One region of the Microbacterium sp. SCN 71-21 genome, then DNA from elsewhere that is predicted to be linked to it. Evidence: predicted binding sites of a transcription regulator. Region 1 holds the regulator's gene; the other holds the start of a gene.

Evidence for each region. The regulator HrcA, encoded in region 1, represses chaperone genes, less so after heat shock. The targets are predictions, from matches to a motif close to TTNGCACTCGNNNNNNNCGAGTGCNAA.
Region 2: the regulator HrcA is predicted to act here: its motif matches at 2,331-2,357, upstream of ABT08_RS11560 (Hsp20/alpha crystallin family protein).

Annotation. Positions count from the first base shown of each region.
Region 1 is NZ_MEGA01000071.1:984-8,571, forward strand. Features, by position in the region: gene ABT08_RS10365 (16S rRNA (uracil(1498)-N(3))-methyltransferase) at 1-197, opposite strand, end outside; gene dnaJ (molecular chaperone DnaJ) at 201-1,310, opposite strand; gene hrcA (heat-inducible transcriptional repressor HrcA) at 1,351-2,391, opposite strand; gene hemW (radical SAM family heme chaperone HemW) at 2,478-3,692, opposite strand; gene ABT08_RS10385 (DUF1990 domain-containing protein) at 3,692-4,342, opposite strand; gene lepA (translation elongation factor 4) at 4,356-6,206, opposite strand; gene ABT08_RS10395 (alpha/beta fold hydrolase) at 6,279-7,025, shown strand; gene rpsT (30S ribosomal protein S20) at 7,172-7,432, shown strand.
Region 2 is NZ_MEGA01000089.1:860-8,188, forward strand. Features, by position in the region: gene ABT08_RS11550 (PucR family transcriptional regulator) at 55-1,335, opposite strand; gene ABT08_RS11555 (DUF1269 domain-containing protein) at 1,488-2,093, shown strand; gene ABT08_RS11560 (Hsp20/alpha crystallin family protein) at 2,441-2,881, shown strand; gene ABT08_RS11565 (ABC transporter permease) at 2,963-3,712, opposite strand; gene ABT08_RS11570 (DedA family protein) at 3,790-4,386, shown strand; gene ABT08_RS11575 (COG4705 family protein) at 4,383-5,168, shown strand; gene ABT08_RS11580 (ABC transporter ATP-binding protein) at 5,211-6,254, opposite strand; partial or broken gene ABT08_RS11585 (ABC transporter permease) at 6,251-7,329, opposite strand, start outside.

The DNA.
Region 1 (7,588 bases):
CGCACGACGACGAGCTTCGGTGAGACCGATTCGCAGGTGCCGGTGAGCCACACGCCGCGGCCGTCGCCGACAGTGACCTTCTCCCCCGGGCGCACACGCCGCACCGCGGCGGCGTGATGTGCCTCGGCCCCGGTGAGTGAGACGGTGTCACCGGCCCCCGCGGCGGCGGCGGCATCGTCCACGAAGTGGAGCGCCACGGATCAGCCGTTCCGGAACCGGTCGCGCAGCCGCGCGAAGAGGCCCTGGTGGAACTGCGCCAGCTGCGGCTCCGGCGCCTTCGACTTGCGGGCGAACTCCTCGATGAGGGCGCGTTCCTTCGCGTCCAGGCGAGAGGGCGTGAGCACATGCACGCCGATGCGCAGGTCGCCGCGGCCGCTGCCGCGCAGCGGTGAGACGCCGCGGCCCTTGATCGTGAGCACGTCGCCCGATTGCACCCCTGCGCGCAGCTCGAGCTCGACGGGCCCGTCGAGCGCGTCGATCAGGGTTGTCGTTCCCAGCACCGCGTCGGGCATCGAGATCTCGAGCGTCGCGAGCAGGTCGTCGCCGTCGCGGCTGAAGATGTCGTGCGGGGCGACCGTCACCTCGAGATAGAGGTCGCCGTTCGGGCCCCCGGCGGGTCCCACTTCACCGGAGCCCGGCAGCTGCAGGCGCAGGCCCGTCTCGACGCCGGCCGGGATGTCGACCGAGACCGTGCGACGCGAGCGCACGCGTCCCTGGCCCTGGCAGGTGGCGCACGGGTACGGGATGGTCGTGCCGTAGCCCTGGCAGCTCGCGCAGGGCTGCTGGGTGACGACGTTGCCGATGAGGCTGCGCACCGTGCGCTGGATGTGTCCGGTGCCGTGGCAGATATCGCAGGTGACGGGAGCCGTCCCCGGCTGGCAGCACGAGCCCTGGCAGGTTTCGCAGAGCACAGCGGTGTCGACCTCGAGGTCGCGATGCGCGCCGAACACGACGTCGGCGAGATCGAGCGTCACGCGCACGAGCGCGTCCTGGCCGCGCTCCCGGCGAGAACGAGCGCGGGCCCGGCTCCCACCGCCCCCGCCGAAGAAGGTGTCGAAGATGTCGCTGAAGCCGCCGAACCCGGCGCCGCCGAACGGCGATCCCGTCTCGCCGCCCATGTCGTAGGCGCGGCGCTGATCGGCGTCACTGAGCACGTCGTACGCGTGGGTGACGAGCTTGAACTGCTCCGCCGCCTCGGGGCTCGGGTTGACGTCGGGGTGCAGCTGGCGGGCCAGCCGTCGATACGCCTTCTTGATGTCCTCGGGGCTCGCGTCGCGTTCGACGCCCAGCACCTCGTAGTGGTCGGCCACAGTCACCTCTCCGCCCGCGAAGCGGGCAGGGTCGTATTCGTCATCGCGCGCGCTCGTCGTCGGCCATGAGTCGGCTCAGATAGTGAGCCACGGCGCGCACGGCGCTGAGATTGGTCGCGTAGTCCATGCGCGTGGGCCCGAGCAGACCCAGGCGTGCCTCGCCGATCGTGCCGGCATAGCCGCTCGTCACGACGGATGCCTCGCTCAGCCCGAACGCCTCGTTCTCGCGGCCGATGGAGACCGCCAGGCCCTCGGCGTCGGCCGCCATCTCGGTCATGAGCTTGAGCAGGGTCACCTGCTCCTCGATCGCCTCCAGCAGCGGGTAGATGCTGCCCTGGAAGTCCGACTCGCGTCGGGCCAGGTTCGCGGCACCCGCCATCACGAGGCGATCCTGACGGAACTCTTCGAGCTCTTCGGCGACGGCAGCGAGCAGCGCGCGCGAGGCAGCATCCTCTCGCGGTGAACGGGTGGACGTCTCGGCGAGGGTGTGGGCGATCTTGCCGAGGCCCTCCTGCACCGAGCCACCCGTGACCAGCACCGAGACCTGGGCGCGGAGGGTCGCGACATCCGCGTCGTCGAGGTCGGTCCCGAGGCTCGCGATCCGCTGGGACACACGACCGGTGTCGGTGACGAGGATGACGACGACGCGCGGGCCGCCGAGGTGCACGAGCTCGATGTGCGTCACGTTCGCGCGCTCGAACGACGGGTACTGCACGAGGGCGACCTGGCCGGTGACCTGCGTGAGCACGCGCACAGTGCGCGCGAGCAGGTCGTCGAGGTCGGCAGGGGCCTCGAGGAATGTGGCGATCGCGTTGCGCTGGGCAGTGCTGAGCGGTCGCAGCTCGGCGAGGTGGTCGACGAAGACGCGGTAGCCCTTGTCGGTCGGCACACGTCCCGACGAGGTGTGCGGCGCGCTGATGAGCTCTTCGTCCTCGAGCAGCGCCATGTCGTTGCGGATGGTGGCGGCCGACACCCCGAAGGCATGGCGCTCGACGATCGACTTGCTGCCGACCGGTTCGCGGGTCGCCACGTAGTCCTGCACGATCGCCCGCAGGACGTCGAGGCCGCGTTCGCTGACCATTCCGCCTCCCCTCGCTGGCACTCACATCACGTGAGTGCCAATATTAGCGCGGACCGGGGTGCCACTCGCGGCGCGACGCACAGTGCTCAGGCGGTGAGCCGTCGCACGACCGCGTCGGCCAGGAGTCGACCGCGCAGCGTCAGGACGAGGCGCCCGGCGATGGCGGATGCCCCGTCGACCAGGCCGTCCGCGATGAGCCCCGCCACCTCCGCGCGACCGGTGGCCGGCAGGCTCGCCACGGCCAGCCCGTCGGCGATGCGCACCTCGAGCATCGTGCGCTCGAGCGCGCGGGACGCGGCATCGGGCGTCTCCCGTCCCGCCGCGGGCGAGGAACCCAGCGACAGGCGCTGCGCGTACGCCGCGGGGTGCTTCACGTTCCACCAGCGCACGCCGCCGACGTGCGAGTGGGCGCCCGGCCCGAACCCCCACCAGTCGGCGCCGCGCCAGTAGGCGAGATTGTGTCGCGAGCGGGTCGCCTCATCGCGCGACCAGTTCGACACCTCGTACCAGCCGTACCCCGCCGCCGCGAGGCGCGCGTCGGTGAGCTCGTACATGTCGGCCTGCACGTCGTCGTCGACCGTGTCGATCTCGCCGCGTGCGATGCGGCGGGCAAGCGCCGTGCCCTCCTCCACGATCAGCGCGTACGCCGACACGTGGTCGGTCTCGAGAGCGGTGACGGCGTCGAGGGTGCGCTCCCAGTCCGCGAGCGTCTCCCCCGGCGTGCCGTAGATGACGTCGACGCTCACCTGCAGCCCGGCCGCGCGCGCCGCAGTGACCGCCCGCGGGACCGCGGCCGGCTCGTGGGTGCGGTCGAGGGTCGCCAGCACCGACGGAACGGCGGACTGCATGCCGATCGACAGACGCGTCACGCCCGCCTCGGCGAGCCTCGCCGTCAGCGCCGGTGTGACCGTGTCGGGGTTCGCCTCGACCGTCACCTCCGCATCGGCGGCGATGCCGAACGCGTCGCGCACGTCACCCAGCATGCGCGCGAGCGCATCGCCCGGGAGCAGCGTCGGCGTGCCGCCGCCGAAGAACACGGATGTCGCCGCCCGCCGCCGGCCCGCGGCATCCATCACCTGCGCGGCCAGCGCGATCTCCCGCGCGACCTCGTCGGGATAGTCCGCCTGGCTGGCGCCGCGCAGCTCCGTCGCCGTGTAGGTGTTGAAGTCGCAGTACCCGCAGCGCACGCGGCAGAACGGCACGTGCACGTACACGCCGAAGTCGGGGTGCGCGGCCGGGAGCAGGTCGGGCAGGCCGCCGTCGGCCGGAGCCGGATCGCCGAGGGGAAGCGCTGAGGGCATCAGGCCGGGGTGGTGAACATGGGCGACACCGCGCGCAGGTAGCGGGTGAACAGCGCACGACGACGACGGCGCACGAGGGTGCGCAGCGCTCGGTACGACAACGCGGTCGGGCTGTCGAAGGCCCGCAACGAGAACCACACCTCATCGTTCGGGAGCCACTCGATGAGGAACGACTCCTCCCCGCTGACCACCGACTCGCCGAGGGTGCCGAGCACGAATCCGACGCGGCGCGGCTCCTCCGTGACGAAGATGACCCGGAGGTGCCCGTCGGCGTTCATGCCGTCGACACGGCCGTGCAGTCGCACGCTCGCTCCCGCGGCCACCCACGGTGTGCCGTCGGCGTCGAAGCGCTGATCGGCCTCGAGACGGCTGGGCGCGATGGGCTGACGGTTCTCGTCGAAGCTCACCCCGGCGTAGGTGGGGCCGGCGGCGGGGGTGACGTCCTTCACGGTGAGGCCCGCATCACGCAGCGCCTGCCAGCTCAGCAGCGCGTCGCCCGCCGCGCGGAATCGCTCTTCGCCGCTGCCGATGCGCCAGGACGACTCTGCCGGGAGGCTCCGCTCCGGCGGGTACTGCATGAGGTCGACCGCCTGTGTGGCTCCGACCGCCGCGTAGTCGACGACGCCGTCCCGGGTCGTTCCCTTGCGCATGTGGTGCACCCGCCTACTTCTTCTCGTTGCCGTCCACGTCTCCCGACAGGGCGGCGATGAACGCCTCCTGCGGCACCTCGACGCGACCCACCATCTTCATGCGCTTCTTGCCCTCTTTCTGCTTCTCGAGGAGCTTGCGCTTTCGGGTGATGTCACCGCCGTAGCACTTCGCGAGGACATCCTTGCGCATCGCCCTGATGTTCTCCCGGGCGATGATGCGGGCGCCGATCGCGGCTTGGATCGGCACCTCGAACTGCTGGCGCGGGATGAGCTTGCGCAGCCGCTCGGTCATCATCGTGCCGTACGAGTACGCCTTCTCACGGTGCACGATCGAGCTGAACGCGTCGACCTTGTCGCCCTGCAGCAGGATGTCGACCTTGACGAGGTCGGCGGTCTGGGATCCCGCGGGTTCGTAGTCGAGGCTCGCGTAACCCTGGGTCTTCGACTTCAGCTGGTCGAAGAAGTCGAAGACGATCTCGCCGAGCGGCATGTTGTAGCGCAGCTCAACGCGGTCCTCGCTGAGGTACTCCATGCCGAGCAGGGTGCCGCGGCGCGTCTGGCAGAGCTCCATCACGGTGCCCACGTAGTCCTTCGGCAGCAGGATGCCGACCTTCACGACCGGCTCGGAGACCGACGCGACACGACCGTCCGGGTACTCGCTCGGGTTCGTGACCACGACGGTCTCCCCGGTGTCGGTCGTGACCTCGTAAGTGACCGACGGTGCGGTCGTGATGAGGTCGAGGCCGAACTCGCGGGCCAGGCGCTCGGTGATGATCTCGAGGTGCAGCAGACCGAGGAACCCGCAGCGGAACCCGAACCCGAGAGCGACCGAGGTCTCGGGCTCGTACTGCAGCGAGGCGTCGGAGAGCTTGAGCTTGTCGAGGGCCTCGCGCAGATCGGCGTAATCACTGCCGTCGATCGGGTAGATGCCGCTGAAGACCATCGGCTTCGGGTCCGTGTATCCGGAGAGTGCCTCGGTCGCGGGCTTGCGGAGGTTCGTGATGGTGTCGCCGACCTTCGACTGGCGCACATCCTTCACGCCCGTGATCAGGTAGCCGACCTCGCCCACGCCGAGCCCCTTGGTGGGCGTCGGCTCGGGGTTCGAGACGCCGATCTCCAGCAGTTCGTGCGTCGCCTTGGTCGACATCATCTGGATGCGCTCCCGCGGCTCCAGCTTCCCGTCGACCATGCGCACATAGGTGACGACGCCGCGGTAGGCGTCGTACACGGAGTCGAAGATCATCGCGCGGGCCGGGGCATCCGCGTTCCCCTTCGGCGACGGGATGCGCTCGACGATGCGGTCGAGCAGCTCCTCGACGCCGAGGCCGGTCTTCCCGCTCACCCGCAGCACATCGTCGGGCGACCCGCCGATGAGGTTCGCGAGCTCGCCGGCGAACTTCTCGGGGTCGGCGGCGGGCAGGTCGATCTTGTTCAGCACCGGGATGATCTCGAGATCGTTCTCGAGCGCCAGGTAGAGATTCGCGAGCGTCTGCGCCTCGATGCCCTGCGCGGCGTCGACCAGCAGGATCGCGCCTTCGCAGGCGGCGAGCGACCGGGACACCTCGTAGGTGAAGTCGACGTGCCCGGGTGTGTCGATCATGTTCAGCGCGAACGTGCCGTCCGCGGTCTGCCAGGGCATGCGAACCGCCTGGCTCTTGATCGTGATGCCGCGCTCGCGCTCGATGTCCATGCGGTCGAGGTATTGCGCGCGCATGTCACGGTCGGAGACGACACCCGTGATCTGCAGCATGCGGTCGGCCAGGGTCGACTTGCCGTGGTCGATGTGGGCGATGATGCAGAAGTTGCGGATGCTCGCCGGCGGGGTGGCGCTGGGCTGGAGCGGAGAGAGGGCACGCGGAGACATGTCCCGACGATTCTAGGGTGCCGCCTCGGATGCACCGCCCTCACGCCCAGCCACCGGTTCTACAGTGGGCACATGGTGACGACCGTGGTGATGGTGCACGGCATCCGCACGTCCGCGACCATGTGGCGCGCACAGGTGGCCCATCTCGAGCAGCGCGGGGTGTCGGCGGTGGCTCTCGACCTGCCGGGACACGGCACCCGACGCGGTGAGCCGTTCACGCTCGACGAGGCCTTCCGCACCATCGACGACGCGGTGCGGTCGGCTGCGGACACCGGTCCCGTGCTCCTGGTCGGGCACTCGCTCGGCGGACTCCTCACGACCCAGTACGCAGGCGCCGTGGTCGCTCCCCCGATTGCGGCGTACATCGGTGCCTCGTGCACGGCGCTGCCGCGCGGCATCCCTCTCGTCGCCTATCGCGCCGCGGTCGGCTCCTTCAACAGCCTTCCTGGTCACGGCGAATGGCTGGGAGAGCGTGTGCTCGATCGCACCCTCCCGTCGGAGACGCGGTGGGACTTCGGGGCGGGCGGGTACGCGTTCGAGTCGCAGGACACGGCGCTGCGCGCCCTCGGAGCCCTCGACCTCATGGCGGCGGTGTCGCGCATCCGGGTGCCGACGTGGTTCGTGAACGGCCAGTGGGATCAGCTGCGGGTGAGCGAGAAGCTCTTCCAGACGCTCCTCCCCGACGCCGAGCTGATCGTCGTTCCCCACACCACGCACCTCGTGACGGCGATGGCACCGCGCGTGTTCAACGCGGTGCTGGATCTCGCGCTGGCCACGATCGACAGCACTGCCGTCGACGAGACGGATGCCGCAGCCTGACGTTTCGTGCGGAGCCCGCTCGTTTGGTAGACTCGGCTTTTGGCTTGCGTGTGGGGAATCCCAGACCCCCGCGATTCGCCGCACAGCGCCCCTCTCTCGCTGCACGGCACCACCACGACAACACCGAAACGAAAGTCTGACCACACGTGGCAAACATCAAGTCGCAGATCAAGCGCAACAAGACCAACGAGAAGGCGCACGAGCGCAATAAGGCCGTCAAGAGCGAGCTGAAGACCGCGGTGCGTCGCACCCGAGAGGCCATCGTCGCCGGCGACAAGGCCGCCGCCGAGAAGGCTCTGGGCACCGCGACCAAGAAGCTCGACAAGGCCGTGAGCAAGGGCGTCATCCACCAGAACCAGGCCGCGAACCGCAAGTCGGCGATCGCGAAGCAGGTTTCCGCTCTCTGAGCGACCATCGTGAAGGCCCGCACCGCTTCGGCGGGGCGGGCCTTCACGTTTTGTGCGCGGGGTCGCGCGTTTTGTGCGCGGGATCGCGTGCACAGCGTGGGCGGGGCGGGCCTTCACGTTTTGTGCGCGGGATCGCGTGGTGTGCGCGGGGTCGCG
Region 2 (7,329 bases), on a different contig from region 1:
AGAAACCCCCGGATGTCCGGGGGTTTTCGCGTTGTCCGTGAGTTCTCGAGTGCGTCAGGAGTCGGCCTGCGCGCGGGCCGCGATGAACGCCTCGGAGGCGCGCACCTCGAGCGCGGCCTGGGTGGCCGTGGTGCGCTCGATGAGACGATGACCCATCAGCCGCTCGGCCTTCTCGAGCCTGCTGACCAGCGTGTTCCGATGGATGAACAGGCGGTCGGCGGCGGGTGCGATGCGCATGCGTGTGTCGAAGAACACTCGTACGGTCTCGCGCAGCTCGGCCATCTCGTCCGTGTCTGCCGACAGGTCTTGCAGCACTGTCTCGGCGAACCACATCGCCCGTTCCGGGTCCTGCAGCAGGAGCGCCCGCAGGGCGACGTCGCGGTAGAGCGCGCCGCGGCGCCGATGCTCGCCCCGACTCACCGCGAGCGCCGCGAGTGACTCGAGATGGCTTCTCCGGAAACCCGCGCGACCCGGATGGGCTTCGCCGATGCCGACGAGCAGTGTGTCGTCGAATCGCAGGGCATCGAGGGATTCCACGCGCACCGGGCCGTCTGTCGTGACCCAGAGCCAGACCTCGCCAGACCCTGTCGCGTGCCGCACCGAGCGCGTGGTGCCGACCGCGCGCTGCACGGCATCGGCGACCGCGTCCACCGCGCGCGGGGTCATCGTCGCTCCGGGCGGCGCGCCGATCGTGCTCGCCAGATGCCAGCTCTCGACCGGAACCCCCAGCACGGATGAGGCCACCTGGTCGTCGACCGCTTCTCCGGCGACGAGGGAGCGCACCATCGCCCGCCGGCGTGCGTGTTCCGACTGGAACGCACGGCGCCGCTCCGCATCGATTGCCGAGATGAACGCACCCACCCACCCGTCGACGGTCTGGGTCACGACGCGGGTGAGTGCGGGGACCTCGGCCGCCCCTCCGAGTTCGACCGCCCGAGAGACGAGGGCGTCGAGCCACGCATGCTGCATCATGCGCATCGTGTCGACGACTCGCCCCAGCGGAAGGTCGCGGGCGACGATGTCGTCGGCGAACGCGCGCTCTGCCAGGCGCTCGTCGGGGGTGGTCGGTTCCGATGCGAGGCACCGCTCGATCGCCTCGGCGAGCACGTGCTCGGCGAGGGCGCGCATGTGGGGCCACGGTGCGAGTGCGTCCGCATCGGGCCGCGCTCTCAGTACACCGAGCGTGTGGTCCACGGTCGCGACCACCCAGCGCACCGGCCCCTCGCCGAGTGCGGCATGCAGGCGTTCCAGCTCGTCGTCGGGCAGTGAGGCGGCCGTCGTGGGGGCGCCGTCGAGCGTGCACACGAACTCGCGCAGCCGACCCGGGGAGGACATGCGGTCAGCCTAGGCGCACCGTGCACTCTGCACAGAGAGTGCTGTGAAGAGTGGTCGAAGCGACCGATGAGCGGCGACGCGAACACCGCGATCGTGGTGGTCATGCGGGACAACCGCCCGCGAACATCCCCCGTGATCAGGAGGTCACCGTCATGCCCGAATCGAACATCATCGCCGTCACCTTCGACGACCGCTCGAACGCCTTCCAGGCGCTCAGCGAGCTGAAGGGCGCAGGCATGGAAGGCCGCGTCGACGTCGCCGCCGCGGCCGTCGTCACCCGCGACGCCGACGGGCGCATCTCGATGCCCGACGGCGTCGACAACAACGGCGCCGTGGGCACCTGGGGCGGCAGCCTCGTGGGACTCCTGATCGGCGTGATCGGCGGACCCATCGGCATTCTGCTCGGCTGGACGGGCGGGCTGCTCGTGGGCGGCGCCTTCGATCTGCGGCGCGTCGACCGCTCAGCGGGCGCGCTCGAGCAGATCAGCAGTGCCATCCCGATCGGCGGCACCGCCCTCGTCGCCGAGGTCGCCGAGTACGCCCGTGAGGTCGTCGACGGTGAGATGGCGAAGCTCGACGGCGTCGTCATCCGGCGCCCGCGCGAGGAGGTGCTCGACGAGATGGAGGCCGCCGAGGAGGCCTACCGTGAAGCCGAGAAGGAGGCGCGGCGTCACGCGCGTGAGCAGCGCAAGGCCGAGCGCAAGGCCGATGCGGCGGAGCGCACCGCGGCGCTGAAGGAGAAGCTCGGCGCCAGTTGATCCGCCATGCGAAGAGGGCTGCCGGTGCAGGAGCGCCGGCAGCCCTTCGCCGCGCGTTCGGCGGGCGGGCCGGGCGGAAGTAGGGTCTTCGGTCCGCCGATGGGCGTGGCATCCTTCGGCGAGCCGGCCTGCTCCGGGGGACTGTGCACAATGCGCAGTCGTGGGCTCCGGACCGCGATAGAGCGGTCCCTCCCCGGGATCTCCCCATTTCGCCGTCGGTGAACTCCGCCGCCTTCGCTGGCACTCTCACTGCCCGAGTGCTAATCTCGCACTAGTTGAGCCAATCAGACTCAACTTTCGCAGACCCGGGTGGATGCTGCATCCGCCCCGCTCACACAGGAGAACCCATGGCGACCTACGACCTGCTCCGCGACCTGGAGCGCTTCGCGACCACGACTCTCGACCAGACCCGCCGTGGTCCGCGCCAGATGCCGATGGACGTCTACCGCGACGGCGACCACTACGTGCTCACCGCCGACCTCCCGGGCGTCGACCCGGGTTCGATCGACGTCGACGTCGACGGACAGCTGCTCACCATCCGCGCCGAGCGCACCCTGCCCAGCGGCGAGGGCGTCAGCTGGATCACCCGCGAGCGGGAAGCCGGCGCCTACCTGCGCCAGCTGCAGCTCGGGCGTGGCATCGACACGGAGACCATCTCGGCGAGCTACCGCGACGGTGTGTTGAGCGTGACCCTGCCCGTCAGCGAGAAGGCGAAGCCGCGCAAGGTGGCCGTGGCCGGCGCCGCCGAGGCGGTCACCGTGACCGAGGGCGCGACTCCCGCCGCCTGACCCATCGACCGCGCCGACCCGCGCACAGACGGAGCGCCCCTGGCCCGAGTACGGGCCGGGGGCGTTCGCGCATTCCCGCAGCTAGCGCAGGTCGGCGGGTTTCACCCGCACCGGTCCCATCCAGAGCGCGACGAGCACGGATGTGACCGCCCCGGCCGCCATGATGGCCGCGAGCACGACGATCTGGAACCGGCCCGCCTCCAGCGGCGAGATCCCCCCGAAGATCGCGCCGACGAAGGCGCCCGGCAGCACGACGAGACCGGTCGTCTTGGTCTGGTCGATCGAGGGGATGAGGGCATCGCGCACGGCCTGCCGCGCCAGCGCCAGGGTCGACTGCCGGGGCCGCGCGCCGAGGGCGAGCCACCCCTCCACCTCGTCCCAGTGGTCGACGATTCCGCGGGTGAACATGCGGCCGGTGAGGGTCGCGATGCTCATGGCGTTGCCGATGACGATCGCGCCGATCGCCAGCGCGTAGCGTGCGGTCAGCTCGAGCGCACCGGTCGCGAACACGATCGTCGTCGCGAACACGACCCCCGACACGATGGATGTCGTCATCATCGCCGCGTGGCGCCGCGACCATCCGATGCGTCCGGTCGCCACCGACGCCGCGATCACGAACATCGCGACGAGGGTCAGTGCGATCAGCCTCGCGTCGGTGATGAGTCCGGTCAGCAGCACGCTGATCACCGCGAGCTGCACCGCGCCGCGCACGATCGCCAGCAGCGGCGACCACAGGCCCGGCACGCGGAAGGCGGCGAGCACGACCGTCGTGACGGCCGCGAGCACCCCGACACCGACGAGCGAGGGGAGCAGGTCGGTCGGCGGATTCACAGCGCGAGCGTAGCCCCGCGGCATCCTGACGCCCGAATCTCGGCGCATTCTTTGAATCGCACCGCCAGGATGGGCGCGTGAACATCATCGACAGTCTCGGAAGCCTCGGTCCCCTCGCCCTCGTGCTCGTCGCCGTCATCGTCTTCATCGAGAACGGTCTGTTCTTCCCCTTCCTGCCCGGCGACAGCCTCCTGTTCGCCGCGGCGATCCTCGCGGTGCCGCTGAACACCTCCTGGGTGCTGATCGCGGCGATCGCCGCGGTCGCCGCGATCGTCGGCGCCGAGCTGTCGTTCTGGATCGGTCGTCGCTACGGGCGGCGCCTCTTCCGTCCCGGGGCGCGGCTGTTCAAGCCTGAGTACCTCGCCGAAGCTCACGGCTTCTTCGAGCGCTACGGGGTGGGCGCGATCATCCTGGCCCGTTTCGTGCCGATCGTGCGCACCTACATCTCGCCCGCGGCGGGCGTCTCCGACATGCCGCGTGCCCGCTTCTCGATGTGGAACGCGATCGGCGCCGTGATCTGGGCGGGCATTCTCGGGCTCGCCGGCGCCCTGCTCGGCGGGGTGCCGTGGGTCGCCAACAACATCGAGTGGATCAGCATCGCGATCGTGCTCGTGACCGTCGCGCCGGTCGTCATCGGGGCGCTCGTGAAGCGCTCGAAGGCCAAGCGCGCATGAGCGCGACGACTTCGGATGCCGCGCCCTCGCGCGTGCCCGATCCGACGCCGTCGTTCTGGGTGGCCAAAGCCGCGTCGACGGCGCTGGGCGAGGCGCTGTCGGACTTCTCGATCCGGGTGCTGCCGCCGGTGGTCGCCGTGCTGATCGCGTTCGTGCTGTTCTGCGCGGCACTGGCGCTGCAGTTCACGCGCCGGCGCTACGTGCCCGAGGTCTACTGGTTCGCCGTCGCGATGGTGGGCGTCTTCGGCACGATGGCCGCCGATGTCGCGCACGTCGTCGTGGGCCTTCCGTATGCGGTGTCGGCGACGCTCTACGCGGTGTTCCTCGCGGCCGTCTTCCTCGTCTGGTGGCGGGTGGAGCGCACCCTGTCGGTGCACGCCATCACCACGACCCGGCGCGAGGCGTTCTACTGGGCGGCCGTCATCGGCACCTTCGCCCTCGGCACGGCGGTCGGCGACTTCGCCGCGGTGACCCTGGGACTCGGCTACGCTCCGTCGATCCTCGTGTTCGCGGTGCTCATCCTCGTTCCGGCACTCGGCTACCGCTTCCTGCGCTTCGGCGCCGTGTTCGCGTTCTGGTTCGCCTACGTGCTCACCCGTCCGCTCGGCGCCTCGGTCGCCGACTGGCTCGGCAAGCCCGTCGACGAGGGAGGGGTGGGCGTCGGCAGCGGCTGGGTGTCGCTCGGATTCGCGTTGGTCATGGTGATCGTCGTCGCGATCATCCGTCAGCGGCGCAGCGTGGCGGGCACGGCCCCGGTCGCCGCATCCGACCTCGGTCTGTGACCGGCGCGGCAGCCGCGCGGCATCGATCCGGCCGCTGAGCGCTCAGGCCGCGTAGAGCACGCCCGCGCCGTCCACCACGACGCCGACGGTGTCGCCCACGGCGGGAAGGTCGACGCCGAACACGCGCAGCGGCACCCGCGCCTCGGTGCCGTCGTCGCACACGACCGTGACGAGGGCGGTGCCACCGGTCTCGACGACGTCGAGCACGCGCATGGCGGGGGCCGTGGCATCCGTCGTCAGTCGAAGCTGCTCGGGACGCACCATGACGACGAGAGCGGATGCTGCGCCTGCCGCGTCCGTACGCACCGGCACGAGGCCGAGCGGGCATCGGGCCGACCCCGCCTCGCGTGTCGCGGGCAGCAGCACGGTGTCGCCGAGCAGGCGCGCGACCTGCGGCGTGGCCGGCGCCGCGTAGACCTCGGCGCAGCTTCCCGCCTGCTGGAGGCGTCCGCCGTCGAGCACCGCGATCGCGTCGCCGAAGGCGAGCGCTTCGGCGGGATCATGGGTGACGAGCACCGTCGTCACGCCGGCGCGGTCGAGGGCATCGACGACCTGCGTGCGCACCTGGGCGCGCAGCGCCGTGTCGAGGGCGCTGAAGGGCTCGTCGAGCAGCAGCACGCGCGGGTGGGGCGCGAGTGCGCGGGCGAGCGAGACACGCTGCTGCTGGCCGCCGGAGATCTCGTGCGGATAGCGCTCGAGCAGGTCGGGCTCGATGCCGGCGAGAGCGGATGCCGCGGCGACCGCGTCACCCCGGGCGCCACGCGCGACCCCGCCGAGGCCGAAGGCGATGTTTGCTCGCGCGGTCAGGTGGGGGAAGAGGGCGCCGTCCTGCGCGACGTAGCCGACCCGGCGGCGGTGCGACGCGACCTGACGCTCGGCGGAGGCGACCAGATCATCGCCGAGTCGGATCTCGCCGCGGGTGATGCGCTCGAAGCCGGCGATCGCCCGAAGGAGCGTCGTCTTGCCACTGCCCGAGGGGCCGACGACGGCGAGACGCTCTCCGTCCGCGAGCCGCAGCGAGACGTCGTGCAGCACGGGGTGTCCGCCCAGGGTCACCGACACCTGGGCGAGGTCGAGGGAGGTCATGCGGTCTTCTTCCGGCGGGCGTCGGCGAGGAGCAGTGCGACGCTCGGCACCGACAGGGCGATCAGCAGGATCGCATATGGTGCGGCCGATGCGAAGTCGGCGTTGATCGTCGCCGACCAGAACTGGGTCGCGAGCGTGCTGGTGCCGGCCGGGGCGAGCAGCAGGGTCGCCGTGAGCTCGTTCGCGCAGCCGAGGCCGGTGAGTGCGAGAGCCGCGCCGAACGACGAGAGCATGAGCGGCGCGGTGACCGTCAGCTTCGCGCCGAGCGAGCTGCGCCCGAGAGAGCGCGCCGCCTCTTCGAGCCCGCGCGGCACCTGGGCGAGGCCGGTGCGCAAGCTCACCAGCGCCCGCGGCAGGAACACGATGACGTAGGCCGAGATCACCGTGACCGGCGTCTGGTAGACGGCCGGAAGCACCCGCAGGGTGACCGTCACGAGCGCGAGGGCGACGATGATCGTCGGCAGGCTGCTCGCGAGGTACATCGCGCCTTCGATCACGCGGGACATGCGGCCCGGGTACCGCACCGCGAGCCACGCGCCGGGCAGGGCGATGATGGTCGCCGCGATCGCGCCGCCCGCCGAGAGCATCAGGGTCTGCCCGAGGGTGGAGAGCAGGTCGCCGGCCGCCCAGGCCTCCGGGCGCAGGGCCCAGCGCACGAGGCTCACGCCCGGCACACCGACAGCGAGTGCGAGCACGAGGGTCAGTGCCAGGGCCACGGGCACCGCGCGCCACCCGAGTCGGTGCGGCACGGCGGGGCGCGGCGCACCGCGGCCGATACGTGCGTAGCGCGCGGAGCCGCGTGCCGACGCCTCGCCGACGAGCAGCACGAGGCACAGCAGCGCGAGCACCACGCCGAGTGCGTTGGCGGCAGGACCCGCGAACGTCGACTGGAACTGGCTGACGATCGCGGTGGTGAAGGTGTCGAACCGCAGCAGTGCGAAGGCGCCGTACTCGGCGAGCAGGTGCAGCCCGACGACCAGTCCGCCGCCGAGGATCGCGATGCGCAGCTGGGGAAGGGTCACGCGCAGGAAGGTGCGCACGGGGCCGTGCCCGAGCGCGCGGGCGGACTCCTCGA